DNA from 3 places in the Halobacillus sp. GSS1 genome. Region 3 is predicted to be linked to each of the others. Evidence: riboswitches for the same ligand, from Rfam matches in the RefSeq annotation. Region 3 holds a riboswitch; each other region holds the start of a gene.
What was found. Region 3 has a riboswitch for thiamine pyrophosphate ahead of thiW (energy coupling factor transporter S component ThiW). Riboswitches for the same ligand answer to the same signal wherever they lie in the genome.
Positions count from the first base shown of each region.

Region 1: it holds a riboswitch for thiamine pyrophosphate, as region 3 does, so the genes downstream of both, tenA (thiaminase II) here and thiW (energy coupling factor transporter S component ThiW) in region 3, are expected to answer to the same signal.
Region 2: it holds a riboswitch for thiamine pyrophosphate, as region 3 does, so the genes downstream of both, J0K78_RS03450 (YkoF family thiamine/hydroxymethylpyrimidine-binding protein) here and thiW (energy coupling factor transporter S component ThiW) in region 3, are expected to answer to the same signal.

Region 1 covers NZ_JAFLHE010000001.1:616,296-623,669, reverse strand. The annotation lists gene J0K78_RS03235 (D-serine ammonia-lyase) at 1-955, shown strand, start outside; gene J0K78_RS03230 (PQQ-dependent sugar dehydrogenase) at 1,168-2,235, shown strand; TPP riboswitch at 2,425-2,533, shown strand; gene tenA (thiaminase II) at 2,690-3,388, shown strand; gene J0K78_RS03220 (thiamine phosphate synthase) at 3,392-4,006, shown strand; gene thiO (glycine oxidase ThiO) at 4,003-5,130, shown strand; gene thiS (sulfur carrier protein ThiS) at 5,127-5,330, shown strand; gene J0K78_RS03205 (thiazole synthase) at 5,333-6,100, shown strand; gene J0K78_RS03200 (thiazole biosynthesis adenylyltransferase ThiF) at 6,097-7,116, shown strand.
Region 2 covers NZ_JAFLHE010000001.1:672,535-679,908, forward strand. The annotation lists gene J0K78_RS03410 (WYL domain-containing protein) at 65-292, opposite strand; gene J0K78_RS03415 (hypothetical protein) at 621-917, opposite strand; gene J0K78_RS03420 (carboxymuconolactone decarboxylase family protein) at 1,211-1,870, opposite strand; gene J0K78_RS03425 (hypothetical protein) at 2,071-2,229, shown strand; gene J0K78_RS03430 (hypothetical protein) at 2,226-2,522, shown strand; gene J0K78_RS03435 (RDD family protein) at 2,528-2,953, opposite strand; gene J0K78_RS03440 (DUF420 domain-containing protein) at 3,227-3,748, shown strand; gene J0K78_RS03445 (hypothetical protein) at 3,931-4,161, shown strand; TPP riboswitch at 4,280-4,382, shown strand; gene J0K78_RS03450 (YkoF family thiamine/hydroxymethylpyrimidine-binding protein) at 4,475-5,077, shown strand; gene J0K78_RS03455 (ECF transporter S component) at 5,074-5,652, shown strand; gene J0K78_RS03460 (ABC transporter ATP-binding protein) at 5,649-7,271, shown strand; gene J0K78_RS03465 (energy-coupling factor transporter transmembrane component T family protein) at 7,258-7,374, shown strand, end outside.
Region 3 covers NZ_JAFLHE010000003.1:257,729-265,102, reverse strand. The annotation lists gene J0K78_RS09755 (methyl-accepting chemotaxis protein) at 1-410, shown strand, start outside; gene thiE (thiamine phosphate synthase) at 597-1,211, opposite strand; gene thiM (hydroxyethylthiazole kinase) at 1,208-1,966, opposite strand; gene thiD (bifunctional hydroxymethylpyrimidine kinase/phosphomethylpyrimidine kinase) at 1,957-2,769, opposite strand; gene tenA (thiaminase II) at 2,766-3,452, opposite strand; TPP riboswitch at 3,495-3,600, opposite strand; gene thiW (energy coupling factor transporter S component ThiW) at 3,606-4,094, opposite strand; TPP riboswitch at 4,188-4,297, opposite strand; gene J0K78_RS09725 (DUF3221 domain-containing protein) at 4,407-4,943, shown strand; gene J0K78_RS09720 (PucR family transcriptional regulator) at 4,966-6,636, opposite strand; gene J0K78_RS09715 (threonine/serine dehydratase) at 6,654-7,374, opposite strand, start outside.

The DNA of each region.
Region 1 (7,374 bases), on a different contig from region 3:
CGCGGAAGAGCTGGCAATAAAGCATGGAAAGCTTACAAAAGATGACGACTATTCAAAATTAGCCAATCCCGAATTCAAGAAGTTCTTTTCCAACTTTTCTATCGCTGTAGGATCCACAGGCAATCTGGCTCTAAGTATAGGTATCATGTGTGCTGTTTTAGGTTTTCAGGTAACGGTTCATATGTCCGTGGACGCGAAAGAATGGAAGAAAGAGTTACTCAGGGATAAAGGTGTAGTAGTGGTGGAGCATGATAAGGATTTTTCATTTGCCGTAAACGAAGGACGAAGACAATGTCAGGAGCAAAAGAACTGTTACTTCGTTGATGATGAAAATTCCAAGGATTTATTTTTAGGCTATGCCGTGGCTGCTTTGCGCCTTCAAGAGCAATTAAAACAAGAGAATATCACGGTTGATGCGGACAACCCCCTGGTGGTTTATTTACCTTGCGGTGTAGGAGGAGGTCCTGCGGGGATCACTTATGGACTGAAGTATGTTTTCGGGGATCATGTGCACTGTTATTTTGCAGAGCCGACCAGCTCTCCGTGCATGATGCTTGGACTTGCCACAGGAAAACATGAGGACATTTCTGTTCAGGATATCGGGCTTGATAATAAGACGGAAGCTGATGGATTAGCTGTTGGACGACCATCAGCTCTGGCTGGCAGGCTGGTAGAAAATATGGTGAACGGCATTTATACGATCAACGACGAAAACTTGTACAAGCTTTTAGCCCTTTTGAATGAATCAGAAGGTATTTCCCTCGAACCATCGGCACTTGCAGGCATGTACGGCCCTGCTTCCATCGACATTCAACAACAGTTAGACGGCATGTATGGCTCCCGGTTAAATCATGCTACTCATTTAGTCTGGGCAACAGGTGGAAGTTTGGTGCCAAAAGATATTATGGAAGGCTTTGTTTCTAAAGGCACATCATTTCTTCGTCATGAGGAATAGAAGAAATTAACCTGGTGAAGGGCTCCTCGTAACCTCAGTAATGAAGCCAGGGGGTTCTTCCGCTTCTACTCTTCCTTCATGATACACAGAAAAATAGCATATTTTCCAAATAGAACACTTCTATTCATTTAGAAATACGTGAGTGAGATGAGGGAGCACTAGAACTGCCCCCACTTCAGATAAAAGTCGAAGAGGGAGAGGAATGCTTTAAATTGAAAAAAATCATAGCGCTATTAATTACTACCTTCTTTTTTATAGCAGGCTGTTCTGATAACCCGGATGATAATAAACAGGGAGAATCGCCACTACCTGCTGAAGGTTTAGAAGTGATAGCAGATAATTTGGAAGTTCCATGGTCCATCGAAAAAATGGAAGATACCTTTTATTTAACAGAAAGATCAGGGAACATTGTCAAAATTGAAGATGGTGAAGTAGAAAGGCAAAGCGTAGAGCTTGAAGAAGAGGTTTCCACAGCTTCAGAGGCAGGATTGCTTGGGTTTGTTCTTGCCCCTGACTTTTCCGAATCGAACCTTGCCTATGCCTATTACACGTATGAAGATGGGGAAGAACAATTTAATCGGATCGTAATGCTTCGGTTGGAAGATCGTGTATGGAGAGAAGAGGATCTGCTTCTTAACCAAATCCCCAGCGGTACTTACCATCATGGAGGAAGACTTAAAATAGGTCCTGATGAAAAACTCTACGCTACAGCTGGGGATGCATCTGATCCTGAAATAGCCCAAGACCTGGATTCATTAGGTGGAAAAATTTTAAGAATGAACGTAGATGGATCGATCCCGGATGATAATCCATTTGAGGATTCCTATGTATATAGCTTTGGACATCGCAACCCTCAAGGGATGACTTGGTTGTCAGATGGTACGATGTATGCAAGTGAACATGGGGATAATGCAAACGATGAAATTAATTTGATTGAAGCTGGTCAAAATTACGGATGGCCGGTTATAGAAGGCTCTGAAGAACAAGAAGGAATGGTTTCGCCTCTATTCACTTCTGGAGATAGCTCCACCTGGGCACCATCTGGAATGGACAATTTTGAAGGAAAACTTTATGTTGCAGCATTAAGGGGTTCTGCCGTTTTAGAATTCGACCTTGAAACAGGTGAATACCGTGAAGTGATCGCTGGTGTTGGCCGGGTTCGGGATGTACAAATAAAAGATAACAATCTTTATTTCATTAGTAATAATACAGATGGTCGTGGAAATCCACAGGACAATGATGACAAGCTATATAAAATTTCTCTCTCAGAACTGGATTAACTACTGAAGAGTAACCGGTCAAAATCGGTCCATGCGATAGAGCGCTTCCGTCACGAAGCGCTCTTTGTTATCCATCTCTTCTGTGAAATGTTAGATGCTTCTAAAAGTTACCATTCATGATAGTTTTGGAGGAATGTTTTGACAATTATTTAGAACATGTTACGATATCATTGAAATCAAAAATCATAGACGATCCACTAGGGGTGCCTTCTCATAAGGCTGAGATTAAAGTGTAGCTTTAAGACTCTTAGAACCTGATCTGGTTGATACCAGCGTAGGGAAGTGGCGGTTACGTGTATCTTAAGCTACATATAGATGTTTACACATGAAACCACTTTCTTCACGCATATGAAGAAAGTGGTTTTTTTTGTGTCTGGAAATAGATGCATAGATTGCTTGCGTCTTATTTCTTTTTTCCTTGACCGTGGATCGTCGGGAAAAGGAGAGAGTGACAATGAAATTTTCACAACAGATTCGCGAAGCGGTGGATCCTATTTGGGAGGCAAGTTTCAACCATCCGTTTGTAAAAGGGATTGGAGAAGGGACGTTATCGCTCGACCAGTTTCGCTACTACGTCCTTCAGGATTCTTATTATTTATCCCACTTTTCCAGAGTGCAGGCGATGGGAGCCGCGAAGTCAGAGGACATGAAAACAATGGCCAGTATGGCTTCTCATGCTCAAGGGACGTATGAAGCAGAGATGGAGCTTCATGAGAACTTTTCAAAAAGGCTAGGGATTACAAAGGAGGAGCGCAACCAGTTCACTCCTTCTCCGACGGCTTATGCGTACGCATCCCATATGTACCGAGGAGCCTACCACGGGGACTTGGGGGAGATCATCGCTACGATTCTTCCGTGCTATTGGCTTTATTATGAAGTCGGGGAGCACTTGAAAGATCATCAGCCGGAAGAACCGATTTATCAGGAATGGATTGGCACCTATGGCGGGGATTGGTTCCGAACGCTCGTAGAGGAGCAGATTCAACGTCTTGATGATCTGGCGGAATTGAAATCGGAAGCTGGCCGTGAGCGGATGAAAGAGTTGTTTGTGATCAGCAGTCAGTATGAGTACCAGTTTTGGGAAATGGCATATGTCATGGAAGAATGGCCATTTGATATGAGAACTTCTCTCTTGGCAGGAAAAGGAGAATGAATCGTGAGTCCTTCCATTCACTTGATCTCGACAGGAAAGCAGACGATTTCTGAACTAACCGAGACAGTGAGCGCGGTCCAACAGCAAGTTGATTTTCTCCACATTCGGGAAAAACATCGGTCCGCTGCTGAAATTTTTGATGGGATTCAACAGGTGACGGAGACCGGTTTTCCAATGGATCGTATTATCATCAACGACAGGGCAGATGTAGCTTCTGTTGCAGGATGTTTCGGGGTGCAGTTGACTCACCATAGTCTCCCAGTCGCACAAGTGAAGCAATCCTTTCCCGGTCTGAATGTAGGAAAATCCGTTCATTCACTAAAAGAGGCCATAGGTGCGGAAGAGGAAGGAGCGGATTTTCTCCTATACGGAAATATCTATCCAACCTCCTCCAAGCCGGGAAAAGCGGGGAAAGGATTGGATTCGCTCCGTGAAATCATACGGCATGTCGGGTGTCCGGTTGTTGGCATCGGCGGGATATCTCCTGAGCGGGCAGGTGATGTCATTCGTACCGGAGCGCAGGGAATGGCAGTCATGTCTGGCATTCTACAGGCGGAGGATCCTGGGGAAGCAGCACAGGCTTACAGGAAGGAAATCGATAGAGGGAGGATGTTATGAATAAGCATTATGAAAGGATTGTTGTCGGAGCTGGTGTGATCGGCAGTTCCATCGCCTATCATTTGGCACAGCGTGGACGCTCTGTTCTTCTCCTGGAGCGGGGGACGATCGCCTGCAAAGCATCTTCAGCTGCAGCTGGCATGCTTGGAGCGCAATCGGAACTAAAAGACCGGAACGACTCATTGTATTCACTGGCTACAGCAAGTCGCGCGATGTTTCCAGCGCTGTCTGAAGAATTGAAAGCGTATAGCGGCATTGATATTGGTTTGCAGCAAAACGGCATCTATAAAATTGCTACAAATGAAGGAGAAAGGGAAGAGCTAATCGCCTATGGGGAAGTTCAAAGAAACCGCGGGGAGGAAGCGAGATGGATGGAGCCTTCTGAATTGCAAAGAGAAGAACCGGCGGTGTCCTCCCAGCTGAGCGGTGCCTTATTTCTCCCGAATGACGGGCAAGTTTCCGCTCCCGATTTGTCGAAGGCTTTTGCCATGTCAGCGGTAGAGCTTGGAGCCGAACTTTTAGAATACACCGATGTACAAGGTTTAATTAAAGAAAAGAATCAAGTCACAGGCGTGAGAACAAATCGAGGAGACGTAAGCGCCGATCATGTCGTAGTCGCTTGCGGGGCATGGAGTGAAGATCTGCTTGGAAAACAGAATTCCGGGATGGATCTGTATCCGGTAAAAGGTGAATGCTTTTCCGTGAAAACGAAGCGCAGGCTCATTCACGGGACGCTCTTTTCTAAGGGATGTTACATCGTTCCGAAGGCAGGGGGGCGTCTGGTGATCGGTGCAACAGAAAAGCCTGGTACATTTGATGAAACGGTAACCTTGGGCGGGTTATTTCCATTGATCAAAGAGGCGACTCAGTTGGTGCCTGAACTTGTTTTTGCGGAGTGGGAAACAGCCTGGACCGGGCTTCGTCCAAAAACGAAAGCCAGCATTCCGTATCTGGGCCCGCACCAAGAGTATGCCGGACTTTTTATCGCCACAGGACACTATCGCAATGGCATTTTATTGTCACCGATCACAGGAAAAGTAATTGCTGACTTAATTGAAGACAAGGATGTCCCTCAGGAATGGATAACTACTGGAATTTTATCACGTGGAGGAGTGAACCTATGAAACTACGAATCAATGGGGAATGGCTGACGATTCCGGAAAAGGTCAATACGATTGGTGAGCTACTGGGTCATTTTCAATTGGATCAGCGGGTGGTGATTGTTGAACAGAATGAATCCATTCTCGAGAAGGAATCACGAGCAGATCACAAGGTGCAGGATGGAGATATCATAGAGATAGTACAATTCGTAGGAGGCGGATGAAGATGTTGAAAATCGGTAACCAAGAATTCAAGTCTCGCTTATTGTTAGGCACAGGGAAGTATCCGGATTTTGACGTTCAGAAGAAGGCGGTGGAGGCTTCAGGGACCGACATCCTTACCTTTACTGTTAGGCGCATGAATATTTTCGAACCGAGCCAGCCGAATTTCCTTGAACAGCTTGATGTAGAAAAATATACGCTCCTTCCGAACACAGCGGGTGCGAAAACGGCAGAAGAAGCGGTCCGACATGCTAACCTCGCTAAAGCTTCAGGGCTTTGCGATATGATCAAGGTAGAAGTGATCGGCTGTGACAAGACGTTACTTCCGGACCCAGTAGAAACGCTCAAGGCAACAGAAGAACTGATCAAAGAAGGGTTCACGGTTCTTCCTTATACGTCCGATGATGTCGTGCTTGCCCGCCGACTTGAAGAATTGGGTGCGCATGCGGTTATGCCGGGAGCTTCCCCGATCGGTTCTGGACAAGGGATCATCAACCGTGAGAATCTTCAATTCATTATCGAACAATCAAAGGTGCCAGTCATTGTGGATGCCGGGATCGGGTCCCCGGCTGATGTAGCACAGGCGATGGAGCTTGGAGCAGACGGTGTGTTATTAAATACCGCTGTTTCAGCAGCGAGTGACCCAGTGAAGATGGCCGAAGCGATGAAACTAGCGATTGAAGCTGGGCGCCTCGGATATGAAGCGGGCAGAATTCCGAAGAAACGCTATGCCACAGCCAGCAGCCCGATGGAGGGAATGAGCCGGACATGAATGAACGCTATTCCAGGCAGACGCTTTTCTCTCCCATTGGAGAAGCCGGTCAGAAAAAAATCAGCGCCAAACATGTTTTGCTCCTTGGAGCAGGGGCGCTTGGAACAGGGAATGCAGAAGCTCTCGTCCGTGCAGGAGTCGGACGGTTAACAGTGATTGACCGCGACTATGTCGAGTGGAGCAACCTCCAAAGGCAGCAATTGTACTCAGAACGGGATGCCGAAGATCGAATCCCCAAAGCAGTGGCGGCGAAACAACGGTTGTCGGAGGTGAATAGTGACGTACAAGTCGATGCCTACGTCATGGATGCGACGCCATCCGAAATGGAACGCCTGTTAGAAGGTGTCGATCTCATGATCGATGCCACCGATAACTTTGACGCCAGGATGATGATGAACGATCTTTCTCAAAAATACCAGATTCCATGGATTTACGGCGCCTGCGTGAGCAGTTATGGCATCAGCTCTACCATTCTTCCGTGGGAGACCCCTTGTTTGAACTGCCTGCTGGATCAAGTGCCCCGTGGTGGTATGACCTGTGATACCGCCGGGATTATCAGTCCTGCTGTGCAGATGATCGTCGCTCATCAAACCGTTGAAGCTTTGAAAATACTAGTGGAAGACTGGGCAGCCGTCAGCCAGAAGCTTGTTTCCTTTGACCTGTGGCAGAATCAGCATACATCTATCAACGTATCCAAGATGAAAAAGGAAAGCTGCCCTTCTTGTGGAAACCATCCTACTTATCCATTTCTAGAATACAGCCATCAAATGAAAACAGCCGTATTATGTGGACGTGATTCGGTCCAGATCCGTCCTCCGTCTAATAGAAAATGGAGTTTAGAAGAGGTTGCCGGAACCCTTGCTAAACAGGAGGGGGAGATAGAACAAAATCCATACCTTGTTTCTTTTACTAAGGAAAACACGCGGATGGTACTATTCAAAGACGGTCGTGCTTTGATACATGGAACAAAGGATGTGAGAGAAGCAAAGACGCTTTATCATCGGTATTTTGGCTGATAGAAAATCTCTCTGATGCCTGCCTCCAATCTAGCAGAGTGAGGATAAGGAAACGAGAGAAATACGCTTTAATAGGTGGAGTTTTAATCGACAACATTTTTTTCTACCTAAAAAGAGCGCTTCAATCATGGAGCGTTCTTTCTCTATGGTGAATTGGAATTTTTCATACTACGATCCCTCTGTGATAAATGGAAAAGAATGAAAGAGTAATATATGGGAAGAATATATAAAATTACTCTTTCGGAGCTGAAAGTAGAT
Region 2 (7,374 bases), on a different contig from region 3:
TAATGTACCTCCTCTAGTTTCCGCAAGAGCAACCGTACATTCACCATATTTCGATGACTGGATTTCAAGGTGTCTTTTTATAGCGCTCCCTCTTTTTATAAGGGGTTACCGACAAAATATTGGCAAGCTTGAATGAGCGAACCGTCTTACGGGTGTAACAATAAGCAAGGACGGCCTCCTCTTTGATGGATACTACGCGGATGACCCGCTGTGAGATCTTCCCTTTGTCAGCCATGTAGATGAGTTCCAGTTGTTGCTTCTCCTCTAAACCTCTTCTCAATACTCCATTCATTGATGATCACTTCCTTAATATAAATGCGAACGTTTGTTCTAATTATGTATATGTTACCACACGCGCATTAGAAGTAAACTGGTAAATGAAGGTCTTTAATCCTGCGTAAAACTAAGGATAAAATTCTGGAGAGAAGCGAACGGAAGGGTAAGTATGCTAAAGCATACCCTCTCCTAAAGTAGATGAAATGAAGTGGCTGATATGATAAATTTAAAGTTTTTCGAGCTCAAAAATGACAACGAACATTACTTTTAAAAAAGTCGACAGGAAAAGATAGTCCCTGGCAGAGGCCAGGGCTTTTCTGATGTACAACGAGGTATTGTATCAGTTATTCATCCATTTCCCGGTTATCGTCATGATTGTTTTTCCTATCAAAAGGTTCCTCAAGGTCAATCTCCCGGTTACCAAAATCGACCTCCTGATCCTCATGATCGATAATCGGATAATCAACATCAGGCCTTGTATCCTCTCCGTTATCTCTCTCCAAGCGGTTTCTCTGATCGTCCTGGTCATATCGTGTTGGTTGGTAATTTACATCTTCCGGTTCATTTGGTTCGTTGCCTGCGCAACCGTTCAAAATAGCTGCAATTAATATGCCTAATAAAATCGGTCCTTTGATTTTCATGCATTCACCTCCTGTTTCAACCTCTAATATTTGCTAAAAACCATGAAATAAGTCATAAAAACACTTTTATCGTGGCAAAATATCCGTGTACTCTTTTTTACAAACACACTTTAAATAATTATGGAATAAAAAAATCCCCACCATCTAAGAAGGTGGGGATTGCTCTGCATAAACACTCGTAAGCGAATTTTTTCATTTGAATCAACAGTGCATTTTGTTATAAATTCAGCATTAATTATTTTGGCATTCCTACTTTATAATTTTCAAATTAACCAGAATGGTTTCTCATTACTTTATTCGTCATCATATGCATTCAACGCATTTACACTATGAGCTAAAGCAGAACCTGCTTTCAATGCCGTAGCAACAAATATCGCTTCCGCTACCTCCTCTTTTGCAGCACCCTGCTTTTTCGCACCTTTCGTATGAACATCGATGCAGTAAGGACAGCCTGTTGTATGCGCCGCCGCTACGGCAATGAGCTCTTTATCTTTAGCGGAAATCGATCCGTCTTTCATGGATTGCTGATCAAAATCGACAAACGCATGAAACGCATCCCCATTAAGATTGGAGAGCTCTTTCAGACGGCCGAAGTAAGAAGCTTTATACAAAGCATCGTCGCCTTTTTCATCGTATGTATTCAATGCATTGACACTGTGTGAGATCGAAGAACCTGCCTTCAGTGCTGTTGCTACAAGAATCGCTTCTGACACTTCTTCTTTCGTGGCTTCCTGCTTCTTCACATTTTTCACATGCACATCGATGCAGTAAGGGCAGCCCGTCACGTGAGCAACCGCTACAGCGATCAATTCCTTTAATTTCCCGTCCAGCTTTCCTGGTTCAAGTGCTTTTTTATCGAAAGCTACAAAAGCCTTGAACGCTTCTGGTGCCAAATCTCCAAGTTCCGGCAGTCTCTCAAAATATGATTTTGCATAGAGTAGATCGTTTCCCATTGCCCTCTCTCCTTTGTATTCTTTACTTCATTACAATGATAAATTTTACCACCTTACACTTAGCTCGTAAATGAAGTGAGGGAATTTTCTGTCTTTTTATTTTGATGAGAAATCAGAGAATGAGGTCCCCTTCCCTGAAACCTTTCTCTTTGCCTTGCGTATAAGAATAGAGAGAAAGAACAGGACGGAGGTTCTAACCAATGGAATTTTCACTCGATGCTGTCATCCTGGCAGCAGGAATCGCCTTAGCCGGCTACTTCATCGGAGACGGACTAAAAAAAATCGGACAGAGAGATCCCATGGATGAGTACTTGGATCAAACCATTAGTGAACAGATTAGAAAGGAGGAAGAAAAATGATGTTCGTAGGACTTTTGTTGACACCAATCTTTCTAATAGCGCTCGTTTATCTCTTACGCTTTACTTGGGGGAAGAAGGGAAAAACGGAGGAAGGAAAGGCAGCCCTGAATGCTTCCTATGCAAAAGCGGCGCCGATTTTCCCGATCGGCTGGCTCGCGATCGAACTTTATCACGACTGGATCCAGTCCCTATCATTTTCTGCTTACCGGGATGCGATGTGGATCCTTGTGTTGATCACATTCATTTTAATAAGTGCAAGCTTGTTCCGATACCGGAAACCAACTGCGTCCTGAGTCTCCTATTCCGGTGGAGGCTCTTTCCATTTTATCGTCGTAAAAGAGATCATCTCACTCCACCCTCTCCCTTTCGGATCCATCAAACCGGTAACGAAGGAAATCCAATACCACATTCCCTGGGTAAGGATGACCGGGCCGAACCCGAGGATCACACGGATGAGAATCTGCATGAAGTTCGGCGGCTTTCCTGCATTCGTTTCAATGGTGAGATGCATCAACAGCATGCCGAGCGTCCTTCCTTTCGCAAGCAGCGGAATGACGAGGAGAAGCGAGACATGGATGATGATGAAGGCTTTCCAAAAGACGGGGTTCGGATCGAAGCCGCGCCCAGTGTCCTGCGTTGCTGTGTAGAGAATGGCGAGGAAGCCGGATACAATGAATTCGAGTCCTGTGCCTATGAATCTGAGGAACAAGTTTCTTTCGGACATCGAAGTCCCTCCTTTCTGTGTAGTATCCTATGGGTTTTCGTCGTCATCGGTTTGCCCATTCACCCAGAACGAAGAAAAAGAGATGGAGCTTTTGCCCCATCTCTTTATTCATGACATGCCTTTTTTCATGTTTCGAAGGCCTGCGTGCGTCCTGTTTTCAATTAAAATGTGTTCCCTCGACAAATTGTGCGTTTTCTGTCATAGCATTCTCCTCTCTCTTTCTTTATACTTGACTAGGATTCTATATAAAGAGATTGAGAAAGGATCGATACCATGAAAAAATTCAATTACGTCCCATGGGTCGTGGGGCTTTCCATCGCCATCAACCTTATTGTTGTGGCCTTATTGTTCTTACCTAAAGTCGACGGGGATCTCGGTTTCAATATTAAACTCCTCCCCCTTCTGAATGCGGTCTTGAATTCCTTTACGTTCGTGTTCCTGGTTGCTGCCTTGTTCATGATCATCAGGAAAAACGTGAAGTGGCACAAGCGCTTCATTTTCGCTGCCTTCACATCGACGGCTCTTTTCCTCGTTTCGTACCTGACGTACCATTCGATGGCAGAGTCGACGTCCTTCGGCGGCGAAGGGATCGTTGCCGGCATCTATTATTTCATTTTGATCACCCATATCGTACTGGCAGCCCTCATCGTACCACTTGCGCTACTCACTTTGTTCCGCGGACTTGCGATGAAGGTCGATAAGCACAGGAAAATCGCGCGTTGGACGATGCCGTTATGGCTGTACGTCAGTCTCACTGGAGTCATCGTCTACTTGATGATTTCCCCTTATTACTGATGGACGACAAGAAGCGATGCAGCTCCTGTTTTTTTGTCGAAACTCTTTGCTTCCTTCTTTTGTCTTATTATAGTAGAATAACAGTTAGAGAGATGTCGTGAAGGAAATGTCATGACCGATGTTTCGGAATTTGCTATTTAGGGAAAATGTAAGGTTCAAGGTCAGATAATAAGGAGACTACAATGGATCTACTCCAATTTATGAAAAATGAAGGTTACACTTCGGCCAAGTTCTCCTCGATGACTGGTGAAGACGTCCAATTGGTTTTGAATGATGTGGCTTCAACAGAGGACCTGTATCAAATGATGGAAGTGATCCCCACCTCCCTCACGTATTACCCTTATGAACGCGTACCCTATATCGATTGTTTCATAGATGAGAATGTGATGAAGTTACGCTTGTCGAAAGCATAAGGAATGGACCGGATCCGCCGTTTGGCGGTCCGGTCCATTTGTTTTTTCAGGAAAAAGGTGGTTTACAAATCTATGACTCTCCGCTACGATGGAAGCAACGTACAAGAATTGCATACGCGTGTTGCACTGGGGGAGCTGCTTGAGGCGGCTGAGAGGAAAAATTCCGACCCTTGGAACCCGAACTAGATAATACTAGCGTGGGGAAGTGCAGTCGACATTCACAAGGACCTGACTGGTTCTTCCTTTATGATTGGTAGACTGCATTCCCGTGGGATGCAGTTTTTTTTGTACTCAAAAAAAGGAGGAATTAGAAATGGAAAACAACTGGGGAACTTCAAGAATCGCGGGGTGCTCTTTTTCCGTGCATCCGATGGCCGACAACTTCGTGGATTACATCAAGGCTAGTCTGAATGAGGTGGACAGCTCGAAAGTGTGGATGAAGACGGATGACGTCACGACGACGGTGCGCGGCCGGATGGAGCATGTCTTTGATGTCACCGAAGCGATTCTGTTACATATCGCGAAAACGGGTGTTCATGTCGCTTTTCAAGGGACCTTTTCGATCGGCTGTCCGGGCGATTCGGCCGGTGATGTTCATATGGATGAATCAGAAGAACGATTGAACAAGCCTCACTCCAGAGAAATTGAACAACACATCGCGGCGAAGTTCTCTTTGTATCCCATGGGTGGCGGGGACTACATGGACACAATCTACCGTCAAATCGAAGCGATGAAAGAAAAAGGCGTTGAAGTCACGCCTGCCCACTACTCCACCCGTCTCGACGGAGATACGCGTGACATTTTCAATGGACTTGAGGATGTGTTCAGAGAGACGGAAGCGAGCGGCTCTTCACATACGGTGATGACCGTGACGGTCTCTGCCAACAGCCCTTCCCATAAGGATGATCACAAATGAACAGCTGGAAACTGAAAGAAATCGTCGTCATGTCCGTCCTTTCTGTCGTCTTTGCGGTCGTGTATCTAGCCTTCCTTCCGGTCGGGAAAATTCTCGTCGGGTTTTTCGGTCCGATCGGATATGACCTCATTTTCGGCATCTGGTTCATCGTGTCGATCATTGCGGCTTACATCATTCGTAAACCTGGCGCCGCGTTTTTATCAGAAACGATTGCGGCAGCCGTTGAGGTATTGCTCGGCAATGCGGTCGGTCCGATGTTGCTCGTTTCAGGGATGATTCAGGGGCTCGGAGCAGAATCGGCGTTCGCTATGACAAGGTATAAGCGCTATGACCTGTTCACCCTTATGCTTGCCGGTGTGATGGCTGCGGTGTTCAGCTTCGTCTGGGGGTACTTCCTTTCCGGCTACGCAGCTCTCAGCACAGGGTACGTCGTCGCCATGTTCATCGCCCGCATCATCAGTGGTGCGATCATCTCAGGTGTCGCAGGCAAAGCGCTCAGTGACGCCTTAGCGAAGACAGGTGTCCTCTCAAGCTTCGCTCTAGGAAAAGAACATCGAAGGAAGCATGCGGCATGAGTCAGGAAGTGATCCGCGTCGAGGACCTTACCCTCCGTTATGAGGAAAGGCAGAAGCCTGTGCTGTCGCGTCTGACTTTTTCCATCGAGGAAGGAGAAAACATGCTGATCCTTGGTCCGAGCGGTTCGGGAAAAAGCTCCCTCACCCACTGTTTGAACGGGCTCTATCCTCGTGAATTAGATGGTGCCATGAATGGAGAAGTTCTCGTGCAAGGTCAGCGGACCGACTCCTATCCTGCCGGTGAAATGGCGCAGAACGTCGGCGTCGTTTTTCAGGATCCCGAGACACAGTTCTGCATGATCACGGTCGAAGATGAAGTGGCCTTTGGTCTTGAAAACTTGAATACACCTCATGCGTCAATGGTGGAAAAAGTGGACCAAGCACTGCGTCAGGTTGGAATGGAAGTCTACAAAACAGCGGACATCTCCTCCCTCTCCGGTGGCCAGAAGCAGAAAATCGCCCTTGCCTGCATCCTCGCCATGGAACCGGAAGTATTGATTCTCGATGAACCGACGGCGAATCTGGATCCGGTGGCGAGGAAGGAATTCATTCAGCTTCTGAAAAGGTTGAAACAGGAGAATTCTTTCACTCTGCTTGTCATCGAGCATAAGTTGGAAGGCTGGCTCGATTTGTTGGTACGGGTCCTTATTATTAATGAAAAAGGAGAACTTGCCTACGATGGTCCGCTGCACGATCATTTGAAAACGTACGCTCGGGACATTCATGAGATGGGCATCCAGCTTCCTTATGCCACAAGGACAGCGCTGGAACAGGGGTGGACACCGCCCTATCCGCTTCACATCGGAGACATGCCGGCCATCACTCTCACAGAAAACCGTCCTGTCCTATCTGCTGGGAAGGTGTTGTTGGAAGCAGAGGCTGTGCATTGGAAGTCGATTTTGCGGAACATCAACGTCACTTTTCATGAAGGAGAATGGGTGGCGATCGTCGGGGAAAACGGGAACGGAAAATCTTCCTTATCAAGAATCCTTGCGGGCATCCAGCCTCCAAGCAAAGGGAGCGTGGCTCTGCACGGCCGCGCCCTGAAGAAATGGAAAGAGAGTGAAATGCGAAAAGAAGTCGGGTATGTCTTTCAGAACCCGGAGCACCAGTTCATTACGGACACGGTCTATGATGAAGTCGCCTTCAGTCTCCAGCATGCCGGGATGAAGGAAGCCGAATGGACAAGGATTGTCGAGGAAACATTGAAGTTCTGCCGGTTGGACGGACTGGAGGAACAGCATCCCTTCCTTCTCAGCCAGGGACAGAAGCGGCGTTTGAGTGTCGCCACGATGATCGTCGAGGACCAGCGAATGCTTTTCCTCGATGAACCGACGTTCGGACAGGATGAAAAGTCGACCTCAGATTTGATGTCCCTTTTGAAAGAAAAACATGAAAACGGGACGACGATTGTGATGATCACCCATGACATGGAGCTCGTCGACAAATACGCGACGAGAGTGCTTGTCATGAACGAAGGCGAACTCAGCTTTGATGGTCAGTCTAAGGAACTATGGACTCGTCCGGATTTGGCCGACCATCACCTGGAGCTGCCTCCGAGAGAACAGTGGAAACAGTCGGGTTCAGCACGAGAGGAGCCTGCGTATGTTTCTTCATGACGTAAACCCGACAGTCAAAGCGTTGACGATCATCGGAGCCGTCTTCCTCCTCGCCTTCGTGTTCGACCCGGTCACCCCTCTGCTTTACATCGTGTGGACAGTA
Region 3 (7,374 bases):
CCAGTCAATCGGCGAATCACATCATGCAGCTGGTATATGATATCCAACAAAAAACCCAGGAAGCCGTTCAGTTTATGAATAAAAGTGATGATGCTGTCAAATCCGGTGTGAATGTGGTCGGAGAAGCTGAGCAGACGTTTAAAACGATTACGGCAGATGTCCATGATCTGTCTGGAGGGATGAACGATATCACGGGATCCATCCAATCGATGACTCATCATATTCAAAGTCTCGTAGAGTCTTTTGAAGCGGTTAAGAACTTCGCTGTCCAGGCTTCAGAACAATCCCAGCACGTGGCCGCTACGACAGAGCAGCAAAATGCATCTATCCAGGAAATTACATCTGCGAGTGAAACATTAGCTCAAGAAGCTGGCAATCTTCAGGAACAAGTCAGTCGTTTCAGGTACTAGGTCCTACATATCTTCAGCCATAGGGCTGTTATATGGATTGTGAACGAATTTGATTGGTAGACGTCTTAGGTTTAATAGTTGCATCAACAAAAACCCCGGGTGAAAAAAGTAAAGGGGTCAAGTGGACTCCACATCCACTCCCCAGCATAAAAGGAACTCATGCTTCGGCATGAGTTCCTTTTTGCTTCATATCGCTTGTACAACGGACGATATGTCCGGGGCGTGTGTAATGGCTGAAATGACAGCGACACCGTCCGCTCCCGCTTCCATTACTCTTCCAGCATTTTCAGGGTGGATCCCTCCAATGCCGACTACAGGTATGCTTGGATACTCACGTTTGACGACCTTGACCCAGTCAGGTCCTGCTACAGGGCTAGCGTCTTTCTTCGTCATTGTCCTGTACATCGGACCTACACCTAAATAGTCGACAAGATGGACAGGACTCTGTTCTAATTCTGTCCGATCGGATACCGATAACCCTATGATTGTATCAGGATATTTTGAACGAATTTCTTTCACACTTCGATCACTCTGCCCCACATGTATTCCATCAGCTTGAAGCACATCAAAAAGTTCGATGTCATCGTTAACAATAAATAAAATACCCGCTTCAGCACAACGTTGACGCAGCTTATGACCGAGACTGTACATCGCCTCTCCAGTTAGAGCGCCTTCTCCTTTTTCTCTATATTGGAAGCACGTGATTCCAGCTTCAATCGCTTCATCCAAAATACTCAAAGGATCTTTGGCACAGTTTTGGCTGCCCATGACGAAGTATTTTCGAAGGGTAGAAGCTTTCATGCCTCCTCCCCCCTTGCTAAAGCATCGACAAACCGCGGTATGAATGTCCCTGGTCCTTTGACATCAGGTTGACCTGCTGCTTGTTCCGCCGCCCGTCCATAATGGCTTAATGTTGCCAGCACCTTCTCTTTAGGACTTCCTTCTACCGCTAAGCTTGCTGTAAGCAAAGAACCAAGCAAACAGCCAGATCCTGTAATTTGAGCAAGGAGAGGATGTCCTGTTTCATTGACAAAAACATCCCCATCGATACATCCGACATCCTGTTCTCCTGTACAGACGGCTCCAGTCTGATATTTCTCCGCTACTAAGCGGACGATGGCTTCGGAATCAGCTGCTCCTGTGGAGTCTACGCCTTGCGTTTCCACATTCAGACCGATGAGATGGGCAAGTTCTCCGGCATTCCCTTTAATAACCGTCGGAGTCACCTCCTGCAAGATCCTCTGACATGCATCTGAACGATAACGAGTAGCAGGAGCGCCGACAGGATCGAAGACGATAGGAATGCCGATTTGATTTGCAGCTTTCCCAGCAAGGATCATGGCTTTCACCTGTTCTTCATGAAGCGTTCCTATATTCAATAACAGTCCTTGAGACAATCGGGTGACATCCGCCACTTCCTGTGTGGCATTGGCCATGATCGGCGATCCTCCAAAAGCTAAAAGACCGTTCGCTGTAAAATTCATCACCACTGAATTCGTGATGTGATGAATCAGTGGGCGCTGTGTTCTTACTCTTTCGATAACACTTACAGCCATTTGTTGAAAACCTCCTCACGTAAAGCAAAATGATTGGTCGGTCCGCTTCCTTTTCCTAAGTCGAAGGAGTGGCGAATCGCTTCTGTTACGAAGTATTTGGCTTCTTTGACAGCTTGTGGCAAAGCGTGTCCCTGACTCAGGTAAGCCGTAATGGCTGCTGAGTACGTGCACCCTGTGCCATGCGTATTTGAAGAATTAATCCGTTCAGATTCAAATTCATAGACACGTCCACCATCATATAGAAAATCAACCGCTCTTCCATCGAGATGGCCCCCTTTGACAAGAGACGCTCCTGCACCTAAATCTTTCACAATTATTTCGGCTGCTTCTTTCATATCTGCTTCTGTTTTAATTTTTCCTCCGACAAGGACTTCAGCTTCAGGGATGTTAGGAGTGACGAGTGATGTCCTGGGTACAAGATATTCTTTTAAATACCGTTGATCTTCTTTTTCAATCAAAGGGTCCCCGCTCTGGGCAACCATGACAGGGTCCATGATGTAAGGAGCAGCCACTTCATTCAACCATTCACTGATGACTTTCATCATCCCCTTATTGGCAATCATCCCAGTTTTCAGTGCATGAACAGGCATATCCTCAGAAATAGCTTCCAGTTGACTCTTAATGAAGTTTTCCGGGAGGTGATGAACATCCTTCACACCTGTCGTGTTTTGGGAAACGACTGAAGTTACAACACTCATCCCGTAACTCTTCAATTCCTGGAACGTCTTCAAGTCTGCCTGTATACCCGCGCCACCACTCGGATCAGTCCCTGCAATTGTCAGCGCACATGATACTTGTCTCATCTCACAACCTCCTTTTCACAAGGCCATTGTTCTTGTGTGTAAGCCATATCCCAAAAAGCATATTCCAGCTGACAGCTTTTACGAAAAGCTTCTCTCATCCGCTGTTTTTCTAGTTCAGACGCTTGTGCAGCATACTGATCAAGCCGCTCACATAACACCGCCGTCAGACTGTTCACCTCTGCATCGGCATAAAAATCGATCCAAGGGAGAAAAGGATGGTCAACCCCTGGCTGGTAGTGGTTCTTAAGCTCGACCCCGATTTCATAATAGGTCCACGGGCATGGAAGCAAGGCCGCTAATATTTCACCGATCCCCCCATTATGGGCATGAAATAGCATATGCTTTATATAGTGATCAGCAGTCGGCGGCAACGGATACCCTTGAAGCTCTTCATAGGAAACGCCAATCTGTTCACAAAAATTGTTATGAGGATGGATCTCGCTGTTCAACACAAAATCGATTTGCTTATTAAACAGTTGAATGTCTTCTCTACAAGGGGACTTGGAAATAGCGATTCCATACACATGCATAAAAGCATTCAGATATTCATAATCAGCCTTGATATAATGAATCAACGCTTCTTTTGATACCTCTCCTTTCCCGATCCCCTGGACGAAGGGATGAGTGAATATTTTTTGATAGATATCCTGATTTTCATTTCTTAATTGTTTGGAAAAAGACATGGTAGAGCCTCCTATTATTCTCGGAAGCTACTAGAGGACAGAAGGGGATTCTTACTACTTCCCTCCGCCGGCATGACCCGGATCAGGTATTGAGGGACCAAGGAATGTTTCCTTATCTCAGCGAATACTCGCGCCCCTAGCAGTTTCCGTGTATTATGGTTGTAAGATCATGTTTTCAACTTTCACTCGTGATAAAATGAAGGCAGCAATGAAAGCCCCCGAGACACTGCTTACGACAAAAGAAGGAACAAATGCAAAAACACCAGCTGAACTTCCCATCAAGACGTGTGCGATCGGGACAGATGCCAAAGCTCCGATGACTCCAGTACCGAGCACTTCACCAATCACCGCAGAACTTTTTCTTTCAAACATCCTGTAAAAAATCCCTGCCAATAATGCACCAAACATCCCGCCCGGAAAAGCAAGAAAGGTGCCGACCCCTAATAAGAAACGTAAAAGCCCGATAACAAAAGCAATCATGACCGCCGGCACGGGGCCAAGCACCACCGCCGCAATCACATTAACCGCATGCTGGACAGGATAAGCTTTCGCAATACCGGCCGGGAACCAAAGGAATTGCGCCCCGAGCGTCCCGATCGCCACAAGCACAGCCATCGTTGTGAGTAGCTTTGTGTTTTTCATATTTCACCACCTTTCTAAACGGGAGAAGAATGGAGGCAAATAAAAAAGCCAGATCCTTAGAGGACCTGGCCTGGTATGCAGTAAGCCGATACACGTATCGTCAGACTACTTCCCTCCGCTGGTATTAACCAGATCAGGTTTGTAAGAGTCAGAAAGCTCGCTCGCTTTCCTCTCAGCCCATTCAGGCTCCCCTAGTAGTTTCATAAACTTATTCGCTTGGTGATTTTCATCATAACAAAATTGGATGTTTCTGTCATGTGAAACTTTTGCTCCCGTTCAAACGTCATCATTAAGAAGATAAGGAGTGTGTGAATGATGAAAATGAGATGGATGCCTGGTATGTTCATGTTTTTCTCTTTATGCCTTAGTGGATGTGGGCTGTCAGAAACGGAGGAAGTAGACCAGAAGGAAGTGGAAGCAGAAGTATCCGACCCGGACATGAGCGGGTTTGTCATGGATCAGGATGAGGACAGTATTCTGGTTGTCACACCGATGGATGATGGGTCAGGGGAGGAAGGAAGGGCCATGTGGGTATCCGGAGCTCCTAAAGGTCTATGGGTCGGCAAACAGGTCGAGGTCTGGGTAGACGGGGATATCGCTGAGTCCTACCCTGAACAAGCCACCGCTGAAAAAGTCCAGGAGCTTGAAATGAGTGAAGTAGAGGGAGCAGACTTAAAAGCTTCTGAAGCTCTTTCTACAGCATTATCTGAAAAAGAACCGGAAAAGGCCGATGTGCTGATAGTTTCTCTGCTTTCTTTTGATAAAGAATCCGACCAGTGGACCGTCAAGCTGGATCGACGTGGGACCAATCAGGGCGAATGGAAAACGACCGTCAAAGATGAAAAATAGAGCGCCGTAAAAAGGAGGCGCTCTATGCATCCACCTTTTTCAATAGCCACAACCTGACGCTCAACTCCAACAAAAAAAGATCGTCCGCATTGAGCAGGGAAAGCCCAGTCAAATGTTCAATGTTCCTCAATCTATGCAGCAAGGATTGACGGTGCAAATTCAGGGCACGGGCGGTCTGACTGACATTGCTGTTGTATTTGTTGTAGACCATAAACGTATGAATGAGTTCTGTCTGCCGTTTCTGGTCATAATCAATCAGCTTCTCTAACGTATCATAGACAATTGCTCCGATTTCTTCTTCATGAGAAAGAGCCATGAGCAAGCGATTCATCCGTGTATCACTGAAAAACGTCCGCTCCCCTTCTTCATGCTGCTGACCGATTTTCAGTGCCGTTTCCGCCTCTTCATAACTTTTATGAAAAACCTGATACCCCCCTTTATGGCAGGAGATCCCCCAGCTGATCGTAATCCCCTTCAACAACTCATGAAGTCTCCGCTCAATCAGGTCAAGAAACTGATTCGCGGTTTCTCCGTAATCCGGCCGGTCTGTTTCCAAATAAACGATGACCTCCCCTTCATCAAAAGTGGTCATCGTCCTCCTATGCAGGGCATCTCCCGCATGTGTGACTTCCTTCTGAATGTAATAATTCCGACTGTTGATTGATGACGACTTGACCTGAGGCATCGTTAAAGAGGTGCGCTCCTCCTCCGGCTGAACGAACCGGATGTGGCCGACAAGACAAATATAAGGCTTCTCCAGGTCATAACCAAGCAGCTGTGCTTTTGATAAAAGAGCTCTGTCCATCTCCCTCTCCCGCTTGGCTAAATCCAGCAGGAAGTTATCCTTAAGCCTGATTTCAGTCATTTCAATGGCATTCTCTTTTACGAAATATAAGGCACATGCGGTAAGCGCATGCTCAAGGATATGAAGGTTCACCCAGGTTAACTCCTTATCTTCCTTTGGCTTAAAGAGGATATATCCTTGTTTCTTATAGTTCGATAAAATGGTAAGCTGGTAGCATTTCTGATCACCGATTTCATAGGTTTCAATGTAATGGCGGAGCGGGTGCTCACTGTCCATTTCGGTTTCTACAAGGGTGCCTTCCTGTGAAAGCTCATGCCCATTCAGGACATCGATGTAGTAACGATCAAAATACTGATTCGCCCGGATCTGTTTGTTGTGATCACTGATCGCGGTTGGAATACCTGTGTTCTGATAGATGATGGATGTGATCTCCTGCAGTCCTTTTCCGTTTAGAACACAGTTGATTAACTCTTGTCGTATTTCTTCCGTCCTTTGCTGCTCTTGGCGGTTCTCCTCATTAATCAATCGTAAAACGTCCTGTAAAATATCTCCGAAACGGACCTCCCATGGAATTTCCATTACAATCAACTCATGTTGCTCCGCAAGTTTTAACACCCGATCCGGGATTTTATAAAGATGACGCCCTGTGGCAAACGCCAGCACAGATGCTTCCGAACGGATGACATCCCTCACATATTCTTCTAGTGCCAGCACATCCTCTCCGCACCCAACCCCTGTACTTAACACAAATTCATTGTTTCTTACAAAGTTTTCCACAGGTGTTTCAATCACGGAGATCCAGTCTACCTGGCGATGATACACCTCTGTCTGCACTTTCGCTTTTTCGAGAACGGGAAGTTTTAAGACTTCCTTCACCGCAACCCCCATCTCCACTCCTCCCCCAATTACGATTTAGCCAAAAGATTTGTAACCGCTTCATGATCGATATTGTTTCCTGTCATGACGACTACGACATTTTTTCCTTGTAGAGCATTACAATGAAGCAAGTGGCCAATCCCTGTGGCCGCTGCTCCTTCCACAACCATCTTATGGTGTTCGAGAGTGAAGATCAGCCCTTCTTCAATATGCGCCTCTTCCACAAGCACTCCTTTATCCATAAAAGCTTTCGTCATGGGAAAAGTGTAACGATTCTCTGTCCCAATTCCTCCAAGCAGGCTGTCAGCCAGGGTATAAGACTCCTCGAGGATGACAGGTTTCCCCTTGGCGAGGCTTTCCTGCATGACCGCTCCCTTCTGCATCGTCACACCCGTTACTAGTATGGAAGGTTCAATAGATTTCATAACAAAAGCAACCCCGGACAGCAGTCCTCCTCCGGACAAGGGAATGATGACCTCATCGACATCCGGACACTGCTCCATAATCTCAAGCGCAATCGTGCCCTGGCCGGCGATAATTTCCCGATCGTCAAAAGGCTTGATCACGGTCATCCCTTCATCTCTTTCCAATTCCGTACACCTTGCTTCTGCGTCATCTTGACTGTGCCCGACGACTTCAACCACAGCTTGCAGCTTTTTCAACCGGTTAACCTTAGCCTCCGGAACACGATTCGAAATACAAACTGTACAAGGAATTCCTAATTGTGCTGCTATATAGGCAACAGAGATC